Regions from separate parts of the Rothia sp. P5766 genome, predicted to be linked through region 2. Evidence: predicted binding sites of a transcription regulator. Region 2 holds the regulator's gene; the other holds the start of a gene.
The links. The regulator HrcA, encoded in region 2, represses chaperone genes, less so after heat shock. The targets are predictions, from matches to a motif close to TTNGCACTCGNNNNNNNCGAGTGCNAA.
Positions count from the first base shown of each region.

Region 1 (7,838 bases), on a different contig from region 2:
GTTAGGTCGTTGACCTGCATCGGTAGGGTCTGGCGTTCGCTCAGGATGATTTCTTCGTCGCCCTCCACCAAGGCGATATGTTCCCTGAGCAGGTTAATACTAAGAACCGCGAGCTGAGGGAGCTGGGTGTGGAGCCAGTCAAGCTCGCGCCGGATAGGTACCAGTAGTTTCTTGGAACGAAGCACAAAGCGGATGAGAAGCTCACCGGCCTCAGAGGCCGTCACCAGAATATTTTTGAGCTCGCCCTTACGCCGGGCAACGCTATAGGGGGTAAGCCCCGCCCGGCTAATTAGCTCCTTGAGCACCGGGAATGTATCTGCTACAGGTGCGGTGTAAAGCTGACAGTCGCTCAGGTCTACACTCGCACCGTCCCGGCTCAAGATACCGAGCCTTGGTTCCTGGACGCTTCCACCCACCACCAGCTTAGCCTTGTTCCTGAACCCGGTTTCAGCACTCGCCACCGGTGCTAGCCACTCGATACCGGGCCACGGTGCCATCAGTTTGCGGGCATCGTTCTGCTTCCCTTCAAGCTGTTGTGCGTAGGGGGTAAGAATTAGTGAGCAGGAGCGGCACAGGCTGGCATCGTAATAGTGGCATTGCATAGCGTGACTATCTTACCGCCCCCTGTAAGCAGGCGGTAACGGAAGATAAAAGCCGGCACCCCGTTCCGGGGTGCCGGCTCAAAAGGAAAACACAATCACTATTAACTTTTAGCCACCGGCCCCAAAGGCAACATCCTGGCGAAGGGCCTCATTGCTCTTCTTCTCCAGCTTGGTCCACCCATCTGCTAGGTAGGCACCCAGCAAGAGAGCCAGCAAGCCTACGATAATTGCGTAGAGAACAAGATCCACGAGCGTGGCCATGAGCCTCACACCTTTCAGTTTCACCTTTGAGACTGATGAGTAAAACTTAGAGGAAACCTCTTAAGTGATTTAAAGAATACTCCCAATAAGTGTGAACCACAATACCCTTATCTGCATTTTTTAGTCAGCGTCCTTAAAAGAGAACTCCGCCCACCCCAAACGGGGCAGGCGGAGTTCTCAGCTCAAAGAGCGGCTACTTACCAGAGCAAGCGGCAGACTACATCATGCCGCCCATGCCACCCATGTCGGGGGCAGCCGGTGCCGCACCAGCAGGCTCAGGCTTATCGGCAACAACAGCCTCGGTGGTCAGGAATAGACCGGCAATTGACGCTGCATTCTGAAGAGCTGAGCGGGTGACCTTTACGGGGTCGTTAATACCGGCGGCCATCAGGTCCTCGTACTCACCGGTTGCGGCGTTCAGGCCGGTACCAGCAGAGAGGTGACGGACCTTATCGACGACGACGCCGGGCTCCATGCCAGCATTGAAAGCAATCTGCTTGAGGGGAGCGTCGATGGCAACACGGACGATGTTGGCACCGGTTGCCTCATCGCCGGTCAGTTCCAGCTTCTCAAAAGCCTTCACGCCAGCCTGAATCAGGGCAACACCGCCGCCGGGAACAATACCCTCTTCAACAGCGGCCTTAGCGTTGCGGACGGCGTCCTCGATGCGATGCTTGCGTTCCTTGAGCTCAACCTCGGTAGCAGCGCCGGCCTTGAGCACAGCAACACCACCGGCAAGCTTAGCCAGACGCTCCTGCAGCTTCTCGCGGTCGTAATCAGAGTCAGAGTTAGCGATTTCGCCACGGATCTGAGCAACGCGGCCCTCGATGGCCTCAGGGTCACCTGCGCCTTCGATGATGGTGGTCTCGTCCTTGGTGACAACAACCTTGCGGGCCTGGCCCAGCAGGTCGATGGTTGCGGTATCAAGTGACAGGCCAACCTCTTCGGTAATAACCTGTCCACCGGTCAGAATAGCGATGTCAGCCAGCTGAGCCTTCCGGCGGTCGCCAAAGCCAGGAGCCTTAACGGCAACAGACTTGATGGAGCCGCGCATCTTGTTCAGAACCAGCAGGGCCAGGGCTTCGCCCTCAACATCCTCGGCAACAATCAGCAGGGGCTTACCGGCCTGCATGACCTTCTCCAGAACGGGAACCAGGTCCTTGACGTTGGAGATCTTGGAGCTAACGATCAGGATGTAGGGGTCCTCAAGGACAGCTTCCTGACGGTCAGCATCGGTAACGAAGTACCCAGAGAGGAAGCCCTTATCAAAGCGCATACCCTCGGTCAGTTCAAGGGTCAGGCCGAAAGTATTGGACTCTTCAACTGTGATAACGCCTTCCTTGCCGACCTTCTCCATAGCCTGGGCAATGAGCTTACCGATTTCGGGGTCACCAGCGGAGATAGATGCGGTTGCGGCGATTTCCTCTTCGGTCTCAACTTCCTTGGCAGAAGCGAGCAGTTCAGCGGTAACAGCTTCTACAGCCTTTTCGATACCGCGCTTGAGGGAGAGGGGGTCAGCGCCAGCGGCAACATTGCGCAGGCCTTCGCGGACGAGAGCCTGAGCTAGAACGGTTGCGGTGGTGGTACCGTCACCGGCAATGTCGTCAGTCTTCTTTGCGACCTCCTTGACCAGCTCAGCGCCAATCTTCTCGTAGGGGTCTTCAAGTTCGATTTCCTTGGCGATGGAAACACCATCGTTGGTGATGGTGGGGGCGCCCCAGGCCTTCTCCAAGACAACGTTACGACCGCGGGGGCCGAGAGTTACCTTTACTGCGTCTGCGAGGGTGTTGAGGCCCTTTTCAAGACCGCGGCGTGCTTCTTCATCAAAAGCAATCAGCTTTGCCATATGGCTTTCGCTCCTTCTGGAACATTAGGTGTGAGCGCGATTAGTCGGTGCCCGCGACGGACGGCGCTACCGGGGCCGCCATAGGGGCGGCACGGGGAGGACCTCACCAAGAAATCGCTCAGGTGTTTTACTCAGAGCCACCCGGGTGCAGAATCTAGCACATGATTTAGCAGTCCAAGCCTCTGAGTGCTAACTACAATCTTGGCACCTGAGCCCAGAGCGCGCAAACCTATTATTCGCTTTGAGAAGCCTTAATCGCCAACAGCGCACAAAGCTACAGCTCCCGGGCTTAGATCTTGCTTAGCCCTGTGTGTATGTTCCAGTAGCAGAATCGTAGATATAGGCACCGGCGGGATCCAGTACATAGGTGCCGGTAGCAGGGTCCAGGCTGTAGCGCTGGGTGTTCTGGGTAGCGGTTCCCGTAGTCGCTGAGGCTGGTGAGCTGGCATCAGTTCCGGAGTATTCAACGTAGGCACCGGTAGCGGGGTCCATACGGTAGAGAACCTTACCCGAGGCCAGGGCCTCTGTCTTGCTGGTGGCGGTGTAAGTCCCGTTCACCGGGTCATAGACGTAGAAGAGCTGGCTATCCCCTGTTGCTGTCGAGGTGGCAGCATCCGCGCTGGCCACCTGGGTCTGCTCTGCGAGCGCGGTGGGGTCGAAGTCTGCTCCGAGCACCACATAGACCTCACCGGTCTCGGCCTGGAAGTCTTGGTTGATGTAGGCAATACCTAAGAGGTCAGCGACTTCGTTGGCTTCTGATGAGGCCCCGGTAGCAAAGTAAACCATGGACTCGGTGGCATAGGTACCGGTCCAGTTGGTGGTTTCAGTAATCTTGTAGTTTGCTTTTTGCAAGACACTGGCGGCGGTGCTGGCTGAGCCTTCGGGGGCGCTTGAGTTATAGACCGCTACGGTAACGCTAGCTGGGTTGGTGCTGGGGCTGGCATCGGCGGTAGCTGTTGCGGTGGCTCTTGCCGATGCGGGCGCGGTTGTGGTGCCCGGGCCAGCAGTCCGGGGCGAAACCACGTACATGATGCCGCCCACCAGGAGGGCGAGAATACCGCTGATGATGACAGCCAGCAGGCCGGCCCGTGAGGTTGAGGTGTCGGTGACGCGGCCGCGGTAGGCACCCCGCCGGGAGGAGTTTTCTTCGACATCATCGAACTCGTCACGGGGGTAGGTGTTCACTGGTCGCCTCTTTCGGTGCACGGTTGCTACGGGGGTCAGCTTCTAGGGTACACTCCCCCGCCCTGTTTTAGGTGAGTCGGTTGCGTGTGAGCCGGAGCTTGCGGGTAAGGGCCGGTTCAGCGGCAATAGCGCGCGGATTATCGATCAGTGCATTGAGTTGCTGGTAGTAGGCAATCGGGCTCAGCCCCAGGTCTTTGCTGATGGCCTGTTCTTTACTTCCCTGGTACTTGAAGCGTTTTTTCTCCATATCTAAGATGGCGCGCTCCTGCTCGGTAAGCCGGTGAGTAGAGCTAGTCTGAGACTCTGGTGTGGGTGAACCGGCTGGCATGTTCATGGGTCTTCTTTCGGTGGTCTAGTCTTATAGGGAGAATACCGCATACAAGAGGAGAACAAGCGCTGTGCCTGCTCAGCCCCTACACGAGATTATGGACCCGGACTGGGCGCAGGCCCTGGCACCCGTGGAGCCTCAGATTAGGGCTATGGGTAATTTTTTGCGGGCCGAGCATCAGGCTGGCCGGGACACCCTGCCCCCTGGCCCGGATATTTTTAGGGCCTTCACCTACCCCATGAGCCAGGTCAAGGTTCTGGTGCTGGGTCAGGACCCCTACCCTACCCCCGGGCACGCTATGGGGCTAAGTTTCTCTGTACGTCCCGAGGTCAGGCCGGTGCCACGTTCCCTGCACAATATCTACAAAGAGCTCAACACCGATCTGGGCATCACGCCCCCGGATCACGGGGATTTACGGGCCTGGAGTCAGCAGGGGGTCATGCTCCTCAATAGGGTTCTTTCGGTGGGTGCTGGGGCCGCAGGTTCCCACCGCAACCTGGGCTGGGAACAGGTCACTACCGCCGCTGTTCAAGCCCTGGTCGCCCGGGGCAGGCCGCTGGTAGGGCTACTGTGGGGCGCAGATGCCCGCTCCTGCAAACCGCTACTGGGTGGCTACCCCTGCGTGGAGTCACCGCACCCCTCGCCGCTCTCTGCCTCGCGGGGTTTCTTTGGCTCTCGACCCTTTAGCCGCGTCAATGAGCTCTTGCTCGCTCAGGGGGCCTCCCCGGTGGACTGGGCTCTCTAAAGCCCTGAAGCAGATCGGAAAATCTACCGGTCTCAGTTATCTGTCCCGCTCAAGGCGGCAGCTGAGAATGCCGCCCCTGGCCGGCTCCTAAATGATAGGGGGAAGGTCTGGGCTCACTTTAGCGGTCCCGAGTATCTTTCGGATCTTGTTTTTCTGTTTGGAGCTGACCCGACGCTTGCTGAATAAAGTACTGCATCAGGTAGCTACCGAGGACCACCCCGGACGCCATAGAAAGGATAATTGAAATTGCCGCAACCATCCCCGGCACACCAGTCGAAGGATTAGCCTCTACGGTGAAGATATAAAGGCCCCGGAAAATGGAAAGACCGGGCAGGAGAAAAGTTAGGGCCGGTACATAAAAGATAGAGGCTGGGGCCTGCAAGCGGTAAGCCAAAAAGGTGCTCATGAGGCCAATGACCAGAGCCGCAAAAGCGGTATTGGCACGTCCTGCACCAGCCCCAAAAAGGAAAGTATAGCCCTGGTAGACCCAAAAACCACTGGTAGCAATCAGTAAGTTCCATAAGAGTGTCTGCCAGCGGGCGTGAGTTGTGACCGCAAAAGCCAGGGAAGCTAGCATAAAGAAAAGGTAGCTTACCCCCAAAGAGGCCCCCACAAAGCGGGTCTCGGTAATATCTAGTTCTCTAATGTCTAGAGCTGTCAGGACTGCCACCGCTGAGGCAAGCCCCACCACAATACCCAAAAATGACATGCCCGTCGAGACGAACTTACCTGCTGCGGTCAGCGGGAAACCGTTGAGGGCGTCCTGGACTGTTGATACTAACCGGGCGGTAGGCAGAAGCATGATCAGGCCCGCAGCCACAATGTGCGGTGCGCTCACGTGGAGCCCCAGCTGGGAGAAGATAGACGAGTCATCGGAAATAAGAATAGATGCGAACGTTACGACGCCCGCGCCCGCAGCCATGTTGAAGAAGCTGGGCATCTTGAGACGTGAAATCACACTGTTCACAAAGTGAATGGCCAAAAAGACGATACCGCCTACAGCGCCCGCCGCCAGCGAACCGCCCAGAGCCAGCACCAAGGAGAAAGCCGCTAGCATGTTAGCCAGCATGATAATCATGGGCGAGTAGGGCTTCTTAGCAGTATTAATGCGGTGCAGGCGGCGTTCAGCCCGATGCCGTGGCAGATTGCCGGCGGTAATCTCGGTGATTAGCTTATAAATGTCATCTAGGGCCGCATAGTTCTCGGACCAGGAACGAACCACGCGCAATACCGTGTGGCTAAAGCGTTCTTTGCTCGAGGACATGGCTCCAGAGCCGGAGAAGTCAATTGCCCGGGTCTGGTCATCAACCTCATCAATATCGGAGACGTAGTTGATAATAACCGACTGGTTAGTGATGTCGATTTCAACGTCTTCCAGACCATAGGCGGCGCACACCGCAACGATTGCGGAGTCCACATCGACCGTATCTGCCCCGTAGTGGAACATGGTCTCAGCCAGTCGCAGGGAGAAGTTGAGGACCTCACGCGCTTCTTCTTTCTCGCGCACATACTCGGCCCGGTGGGCGGAGGCGATATTGAAAGGGCGCTGAGCCAGGCGGGCGATGCCGCGCATCGGTTTGGTCAGGGACTGGTCCGTGCTCACAAAGGACTTAAGCGACGAACGCATACGCGAAGGCCGCTTGGGTGCAGTCAGGGGCCGTGCCACGGTATGAGCACCCGCTACCGAGGGGTAGAAAGCCTTCTGGAGTCCGCCCGTCCTTGACGCTGTGGGCCTATCATCGACTGGTGGAGGTGTTGCTTCCGTGCTGGGCGGTTGGGCCTGGTTGAGACTCAGGTCAGTGGCCGGCCCAAATGCGGAGGGTACCTGATAGGTTGGCGGTGCTAACTGGTCAAAGGCAGATGCTGGAGCGGGGGTTGCGGTAGGGCTATCCTGCCCCTGCACCGGTGAGCTGGGGGCATCTCCCAGATGAGCCAGGGCATCGCGAAGCTTGGGATCGCGCACCTGAGCCAGGGACACTACCGGAAGCGCACCACCTAGCGACCGGGGGGCCTCCGAGTCCTGGGCAGCCATCTGCCCCGTAGCGGGTAGCACAGATACTGCAGTGTCGGCACGGGGCAGAAGCCCGGTTTGTCCAAAGGCACCGCTATCTTCTGTGTTATCAATACCTGTTTCAAATGCAGAGGCAGAAGGGTAAGCCTTCTGCTGCAAGCCGGTAGAGCTCTTGCTCACTGAAAGGGATACTCCTTCCGCCTCATCGGTGAAAGTTCAAGATAACCGCCAAAGCGGTTCGTGCTGGTTTAGTAGAAAGGCTGACCGGTCTTACGAACCCAGAGCTGACGCATGACCTTCTCAACACTGGTGTTCCAGGCCTTATATTTGAACGGTGAAAGCACCTGGTCCCAGACACCAACGTAGTCGATGACCTCCTTGGTGAAGGAGGTCTTAAAGAGACCCAGGCCGTAGTGGTGGTGTTCCTTGTTCTTCAGCTGGTCCTTTGGCGGGGTGCCGCAGAAGTCGTAGCTCTTGATACCGAACTCTTTCATGAGGTCAGTCAGCGCAGTCCACTGCACCTGGTGGGAGTCACCGTACTGCTTACGCCGGGGCTTGGAACCGCCGTCCTTGTAGGTTCCCTTTTCCCCGTAGCGAATGACATAAGCGCCCACGGAAGGTTCACCGTCTTCATAGGTGAAGTAGAGGCGCCCCTGCCCGGCCTTTTCAAAGGTGGTCCAGAAGTCGCGGTAGTAGTCGTAGGAGCGCAGGTTCACCTGGGCGTTGCCCTGGCCCACAGTGTCCATGAGGGCGTACATCTTCTTCATGTTCTCTTCAGTTAGCGGCACGCGCTCCACCTGGCAACCTTCGCGCAGTGAACGACGCACGGCATTACGACCGCGTGAGGAGAGCGACTTGAG
Region 1 is NZ_JBLXXS010000007.1:115,875-123,712, forward strand. Features, by position in the region: gene rlmC (23S rRNA (uracil(747)-C(5))-methyltransferase RlmC) at 1-602, opposite strand, end outside; gene ACN08V_RS05315 (hypothetical protein) at 711-863, opposite strand; gene groL (chaperonin GroEL) at 1,081-2,709, opposite strand; gene ACN08V_RS05325 (LytR C-terminal domain-containing protein) at 3,010-3,894, opposite strand; gene ACN08V_RS05330 (DUF3263 domain-containing protein) at 3,962-4,228, opposite strand; gene ACN08V_RS05335 (uracil-DNA glycosylase) at 4,293-4,967, shown strand; gene ACN08V_RS05340 (threonine/serine exporter family protein) at 5,086-7,158, opposite strand; gene ACN08V_RS05345 (lipid II:glycine glycyltransferase FemX) at 7,227-7,838, opposite strand, start outside.
Region 1: the regulator HrcA is predicted to act here: its motif matches at 2,876-2,902, upstream of groL (chaperonin GroEL).

Region 2 (7,838 bases):
CTTTTCGGCTGCAGCTTCTATGGTCTGACGTTTAACCTTGCGATTGCGGCGGCGCTCCATAGAGGACTTTGCCTGATCCCACTTATCATAGGCATTGACGATATCGGATACGAGGCTATGACGAACGACGTCTTCTGCCTCAAGCACTGCAAGGTGGATATCATCAATACCCTCTAGAATCTGCCGAACCTGCTTGAGGCCCGAAGCCTGACCGCCCGGAAGGTCGATCTGGGTGACATCGCCGGTAATCACCATCTTTGAGCCAAAGCCCAGACGGGTCAGGAACATCTTCATCTGCTCCACCGTGGTGTTCTGAGCCTCGTCCAGAATAATAAATGCGTCGTTCAAGGTGCGTCCACGCATATAGGCCAGAGGAGCAACCTCAATGGTGCCGGCCTCCATCAGCCTGGGAATAGACTCAGGATCGATCATGTCATGGAGCGCGTCGTAGAGAGGGCGCAGATAGGGGTCAATCTTATCGTTGAGGGTACCGGGTAAGAACCCCAAACGCTCGCCTGCTTCAACAGCCGGTCGAGTCAGAATAATACGGTTGACTTCCTTGGATTGAAGGGCCTGCACCGCCTTAGCCATGGCTAAATAGGTTTTGCCTGTACCCGCAGGGCCGATACCAAACACAACGGTGTTGGCGTCAATGGCATCAACATAGCTCTTCTGGTTAATGGTTTTGGGTCGAATATTTTTGCCGCGAGAACTTAGAATATTTTGGCTCATAGCGGTTGCCGGGTGGTTCAGGCTGGCAGTCATCATGGACATTATCCGTTTGACAACCTCGGCGGTGACCTGCGTATCGTTCTCCACCAAAAGAGTGAGTTCCGCAAGCAAACGGACGGTTGTCGTCACGGTCTCTGAAGGTCCGGTAACCACGACGTCCAGGCCCTTAGGCCGAATCCTTAGGCCGGGGAAAGTCTGTTCAACCAGCCCGATATTACCGTCGTGGGGGCCAAGAACTGCCACCATTTCTGCGGTGGATTTGAAAGAGAAAGTCCGGGCTACTGAAAGCGGCCGGCTCGTAGATTGTACTGATGTAGTCATAAGTGCCCAGCTGGGCCTTCAGAGCTCCTCATTGCAGTAGCGAACAGGGGGTAGTGCTCAGGGTTTACTTTACCCGCACTATTTGAAGAAAAAACGGGTTTTGCGCAGAGTGATATTGAACAGTTCGTGATATTGAACAGTTCGCCAACTCAAGGTAGATCTCTTGAAAGCTGGCAATGAACTCTTTACCAGCGACCCAGGGCAAGATTCAGTGCTGAAATAGCGGCGGCTCCGGCTGTTGAGCTACGGAGCACCTCGGGCCCAAGCAATACGGTGTGTGCGCCGGCTTGTTCCAAGATCTCAAGCTCCCGAGGGCTAATCCCACCCTCCGGCCCCACCACAAAATAGACCTCCTCAACAGCAGGGCTAAGGTGCTCTGCCAAAGCCTGTGAAAGTCGGTAGTTTGCCTGCTCATGCAGAAGTAGAAAGAGCGCCCGCTCCCCCAATTCCTGGGCCAAATCGGCCAGATCAGCCGTGCTGTGGAGCTGATAGACAGGCGGGAGCAGTGCCCGCCTAGACTGCTTGGCTGCGGCTTTGACCGTGTTCTGCCACTTGGCATGTGCTTTTGCTGCCCGCTCCATCTTCCAACGAACAATTGAGCGGTCGGCACTCCACGGTACAATACCGTGAGCGCCCAGCTCGGTGGCCATCTCAATAGCCTGGATATCTCGGTTGCCCTTGGCCAGAGCCTGAACCAGGTAGATCGAAATACCTAGCTCATCGAGCGCCAGCGACTGAACCTTTAGCAGCAAACCGCCGTCTACTGTGCCCTCCACCCTTGTGACGGCCCGGTTGCCCAAGCCGTTGACCAGGTCGATCCCCTCGCCTAACTCCGCACGTTTGACGGTCTTGGCGTGGTGGCCCTCATCGCCTAGGAGACTGTAGGCGGCACCTGGGACCAAGGACTCAAAATCTTCGGGCGAGATGTAGTAGACGGCGTTGCTCATAACGAGTTCCTACTTGAGGTGGTCTTTGAGGCGGGAGAAGAACCCACCCTGCTTATGGGTCACGGTTTCACTCATCTTGAGATCTTCTCCGCGCAACTCCGAGAACTGCTTAAGCAGGTTCTTTTCTTCATCGGTGAGTTGGGTAGGGGTACGGACCTCAACCTGCACACGCAAATCACCGCGGCCACCACCGCGCAGGTGGTTAACACCCAGGCCCTTGAGCGTGATGACATCGCCAGACTGAGTGCCGGCTGGAATCTGTATCTCCTGCGGCCCGTCGAAAGTCTCCAAGGTGATGGTAGTGCCCAAGGCGGCAGCGGTCATCGGAACCCCTACCGCCGCAATGAGGTCATCGCGTTCGCGTGAGAAAGTGGGATCGGCCGCTACGCGAAGCTCAACGTAGAGGTCACCATTAGGTCCGCCGGCGGTGCCTGCTTCACCCTGCCCCGCTAGACGAATACGGGCGCCATCGGTTACGCCCGCAGGAATCTTGATGGTCAGGGGCTTGCGTTCACGCACACGACCCTCACCATAGCACTCGGCGCAGGGGTGCTTTATAACGGTTCCAAAGCCACGGCAGCTGGGGCACTCAACAGGCTGAACGACAGTACCCAAGATGGACTGAACCTGGCGCTGCATGTAGCCCTGGCCACGGCAGGTTTCACAGGTTTCGGGGTGGGTACCCTCAGCGGTTCCCTCGCCCTTACACAGGTCGCAGGTCACAGCGGTATCAACGGTGATGGGCTTATTGGTGCCAAAGACAGCGTCTTTAAGGTCAATCTTGACGTTGATAAGAGCATCCTGCCCTTGACGAACCCGGCTCTGCGGCCCGCGCGGAGTCGCGTTGAAAAAGGTCTCAAAGATATCCTGGAAACCACCAAAGCCGCCCGCCCCGTTAAAGCCGCCGGCTGTGCCGTTCTCGTTACCGGTTTGATCATAAATCCGGCGCTTTTCAGGGTCAGAGAGCACATCGTGAGCTAGCGAAACACGCTTAAATTCCTCAGCGGCTTCCTCAGAAGGGTTAATGTCGGGGTGCAGCTGGCGGGCTTTCTTGCGGTAGGCCTTTTTGATTTCTTCGGGGCTGGCATCGCGCGATACACCGAGGGTTTCGTAGTGACTGCTCACAGTTCTCTCTTTCAGGGTCATGGGGTACTACTAAATATGTGGAGGCAAGAAGCTGTTTTACTCCTGCCCCAAAATCTTTGACAGGTAGCGGGCTACGGCATTCACCTTTGAGACGGTTCGGGCGTAGTCCATACGTGTTGGCCCTACAACACCAACGTGTGCGTTTCCTCCAGGGCCGTAGCTACTTGCAACAACTGAGGTCTCGGCCAGCGATTTCTCCCTGTTTTCTGAGCCGATGCTGACCGCAAAACCGCGCTCATCGTGTTCCATTGTTGCCAAAAGCTTAAGGAGCACCACCTGCTCTTCAAGGGCATCGAGTACAGGTGCAATACTACCGCGAAAATCAACGGTTGACTCTGCCAGGTAGGCTGTTCCCGCTATCAGCACCTGAGAGGATACACCCTGAGCTGCCAGTAGCTGAACGGCCTGGACGAGGCTGAGCATGAGCTTGCTGCGCGGGTGAGGAGCCAGCGCCTGAGCTACCTGGGACAGAGGCTGACCCGAAAAGGCCTCAATAAGCTGTTGCTTGATAGTGACCAGTTCATCGGCTGTATGCGGGCATGCTACCGTTCGTTGGGTGACCTGCCCGGTATCGGTAATCAGTACCACTAGGACTGTGGAAGTTGATAGAGAGACCAGCTCAACATGCCGTAGCGCAACCGTCGGGCCGGTCGGATACTGCACCATGGCGACCTGGTGAGTAAGCGAAGAAAGGAGCTGGACGCTACTTTTCATCATGTCATCCACGCTATCGGCGCTATCGAGCAGGGTATGAATTGCTCTCTTCTCCCCGGGTGAGAGCGGTCGCAAAGCCGATATCTGGTCAACGAAAAGCCGGTAACCCAGGTCAGTGGGCACTCTGCCCGCACTGGCATGTGGTGCCGATATCAGGCCCTGTTCTTCCAGAGCGGCCATGTCGTTGCGCACCGTGGCGCTAGAAACCCCCAACTGCCGCCGCTCAATGAGGGTCTTTGAACCAACCGGCTCCCGAGTATGCACGTATTCCTCGACGATAGCCTGCAAGACCTGAAGCCTGCGCGGATGGTCCATTTCACCTCCTGATGATGTGTGCTTTAAGGGTTTTTAGCACTGGGGATACCAGAGTGCTAAGTTACCCGTTAACTCTAATACCACTGCACTAGAATCAGAATTCAGTACGCTGATGGCTAAGGCACTTGGCCGTGTTTTCAAGGAGTTCAATGGATTATCGCGCTTCGTGGGGGTCAGCTGATCTGAGCGCCCACAAACATTCCCAATTACCCCGCGTGGTGCTCAAACCGGGGCTGGTTCTCGAAGATATGGTGAGCGGTTTTGTGGGTGCAGCTGTTTCGCTCCGCTCTGTTGGCAGTAACCGTATGGTAGGTCTTGAGGATCGGCATGGGCGGGTCAAGCAATTCCCCTTGGGCCCCGGCTTCCTCCTTGAAGGTCGACCGGTCAACCTTGTTGCTCCTGAACCGCAACAGGCTAAGCCCACCAAGCAGATTTCCCGATCCGGTTCTGTCGCCTTGGATAATGCCCCCGCTAGGACTGCCCGTGCCAGCCGAATTTGGGTCGAAGGTATCCACGACGCTGAACTGATTGAGAAAGTGTGGGGGCACGACCTGCGTGTCGAAGGGATTGTGGTCGAACCCCTCCACGGTATTGATGATGTAGCCAGTGCCATTAGGGAGTTCGCACCAGCGCCCCACCGAAAACTCGGGATTCTAGTGGATCACCTGATTACCGGGTCTAAAGAAAGCCGTATAGCCGAAGCCGCGCTGAAAACCCCCGGCGCTCGCGGGAACGTAATGATTATGGGGCACCCCTTTGTCGATATTTGGCAGGCAGTTAAACCCGGCGTTCTTGGAATCGAGAAATGGCCCGTAATCCCCCGCAGCGAAGAATGGAAGCAGGGAATCCTTCGCCGACTCAACCGGCCTTACGCCAGACCCGAAGATATTCGAGCCGGATGGGACTCAATCCTAAAGCGCGTTAATACCTATACCGACCTTGAGCCGGCTCTGCTTGGCCCAGTAGAACAACTCATAGATTTTGTGACTCTTGAAAGCTAAACTTTCTCGGTAAATAATGTGATAAATATCGTGCGCTCACAAGACAAAAAGTCACTTATACCTATACCTTGTACACAAGCTATTGACTAGACTTGTCTGAGGCATGAACTTGGCATCGTGCCATCACTCGTATCCACCCAAGACCAAAGAGAAACCTTCTTGAAGACTGCAACTTCTCCATCGACCACCACCTACAAGGGGTCCTCAGCAACGGCATCGCACCTGTCCGTTAATGCTGACCGCAACATAGCGACTGCTGCCCACTTCGGTGGTGTACTCGGCTGTATCCCCTCCGCTGTTATCTACTACCTCTACCGGGGTCGCGGTCCTTTCACTGAGCAGGAATCACGTGAGGCGCTCGACTTCACCCTGCTTCCCACCATCGTTTTGGCTCTGGGAATTATTCTGAGTAACATCCCCGCTATCGGCTGGTTCTTCGGACTTGTAGCAGCTCTGACCTGGACCTACCTGGCTTTCTCAGCCCTTATTGCCGGCATTGTGGTAACTCGCGGTAACCCCTACCAGTACAAGTTCAACACTTTCCTTTTCACTAAGATTTTGAGCCGTAAAAAGTAGCCTCTGCTAATCTAAAAGTTCTGGGCCCCTACCTTATGCAGGTATGAGGCCCAGTTTTCTTTAGTACAGGTCGGGTAGTAGCTCCCTGGTCACGGCATCGCCTAAGAGCCGACCCTGCAGAGTGAGTCTGACCCGACCGTCAGCAAGGGCCTGCTCATCAATCAGCCCTTGACCTATAAGCCAGTCGAGGGACGAAGCGATATCGGTGCCCTGCCGGCCCTCCACCAGCCGGCTCACAGGTAATCCGTCGATGACGCGAAGCATGAGCATGATGTCTTCAAACCGTCGCGTTTCTTGACTTAAGACCTCGCGGGCCGCTGCGGGGCTTAGACCTTGCCTGACCCTTGTGGTGTAGGGAACTGGGTGCTTGAGGTTCCACCAGCGAGTCCCATCCACATGTGAATGAGCACCGGGACCAACCCCCCACCAGTCCTGGTTGCGCCAGTAGGCGTAGTTGTGGCGGCTCCTAAACTCCGGCGACTTAGCGTAGTTGGATACCTCATACCAGTGGTAGCCTTCTTCATCGAAGATTGCTTCAGCAAGAAGATACTTATCGGCCATAGCATCTTCATCGGGCATAGCGAACTCACCCCTACGAATTTGCGCGGCAAGTTTAGTCCCCTCCTCCACAATCAGGGAGTAGGCCGAGATATGGTCAGGCCCATAAGAAACTGCCGCTCGCACGGTCTGCTCCCACTGCTCTAGACTCTCCCCCGGAGCGCCGTAGATCAGATCAAGGGAAACCTGTAAACCGGCCTCGCGGGCCCAAGCCACTACCTTAGGAACATTAGCCGGTGTGTGCGTGCGGTCAAGCACTGCAAGGACATCAGGCACCACGGACTGCATGCCAAAGGATACCCTGGTAAAGCCACCGGCTCTGAGCGTAAACAGGTCATCGCGGGTCACAGAGTCGGGGTTGGCCTCCGTGGTAACCTCCGCCCCCTTCTCCAAGCCAAATAGATTTATGGCTTTCGCCAGAATCCGGACTAAATCAGCAGCCGGCAATTTGGTCGGAGTCCCACCCCCAAAGAATACAGAGTAGAGCTTACGCTCCGGTGCTCCTGACTCTCGCAGAACCCGCTGAGCAAACTCAAGCTCAGCAATAGCATCGTCAGCATAACTGCCTAACCCAACGCCGTCACCGAAATCTTCGGTTGCGTAGGTGTTGAAATCGCAGTAACCACAGCGCACAGAACAGAAAGGAACATGCACATACAAACTAAAATCGCGTTCCGGCAAACTGGCGGCAGAATCAAATGGGATTCTGCCGTCCAAGGGTGCAGGTTGGCCTAAAGGCTGAGCCGGCATTATTTCTTTGACTTGTCCTTAGACTCTTCACCCGATGAGAGCGCCGCAATGAAGGCTTCCTGGGGAACCTCAACGCGGCCCACCATCTTCATACGTTTCTTGCCTTCCTTCTGCTTCTCAAGGAGCTTACGCTTACGCGAAATATCGCCACCGTAGCACTTAGAAAGGACATCCTTACGCATAGCGCGGATATTCTCACGGGCAATAATGCGTGACCCGATGGCAGCCTGGATAGGTACCTCGAACTGCTGGCGAGGAATCAGCTCACGCAGTTTACCGGTCATCATGACACCGTAGGAGTATGCCTTATCACGGTGAGTGATAGCAGAGAAAGCGTCGACCTTTTCACCCTGGAGCAAGATGTCAACCTTGACCAGGTCGGCCTCTTCTTCGCCGTCAAATTTCCAGTCCAGTGAAGCGTAGCCACGGGTCTTGCTCTTGAGCTGGTCAAAGAAGTCAAAGACAATCTCAGCCAGTGGCAGACGATAACGGAGCTCCACACGGTCCTGGGAGAGATAATCCATGCCCCCCATGGAACCGCGACGGGACTGACACAACTCCATAATGGCACCCACAAACTCGTTGGGAGCGATGATGGTGCAGGCGACCATGGGTTCCTTGATGATGGCTACCTTGCCTTCGGGGAACTCACTGGGGTTGGTCACCCGCTGGGAAACTCCATCTTCGCCCACAACATCGTAGATAACGTTGGGAGCGGTGGAGATAAGGTCCAGGTTGAACTCCCGCTCAAGACGTTCACGAACAATCTCAAGGTGGA
Region 2 is NZ_JBLXXS010000004.1:78,907-86,744, forward strand. Features, by position in the region: gene ACN08V_RS03150 (PhoH family protein) at 1-1,053, opposite strand, end outside; gene ACN08V_RS03155 (16S rRNA (uracil(1498)-N(3))-methyltransferase) at 1,239-2,000, opposite strand; gene dnaJ (molecular chaperone DnaJ) at 2,010-3,125, opposite strand; gene hrcA (heat-inducible transcriptional repressor HrcA) at 3,183-4,175, opposite strand; gene ACN08V_RS03170 (DUF3097 family protein) at 4,325-5,176, shown strand; gene ACN08V_RS03175 (DUF4870 domain-containing protein) at 5,336-5,752, shown strand; gene hemW (radical SAM family heme chaperone HemW) at 5,813-7,060, opposite strand; gene lepA (translation elongation factor 4) at 7,060-7,838, opposite strand, start outside.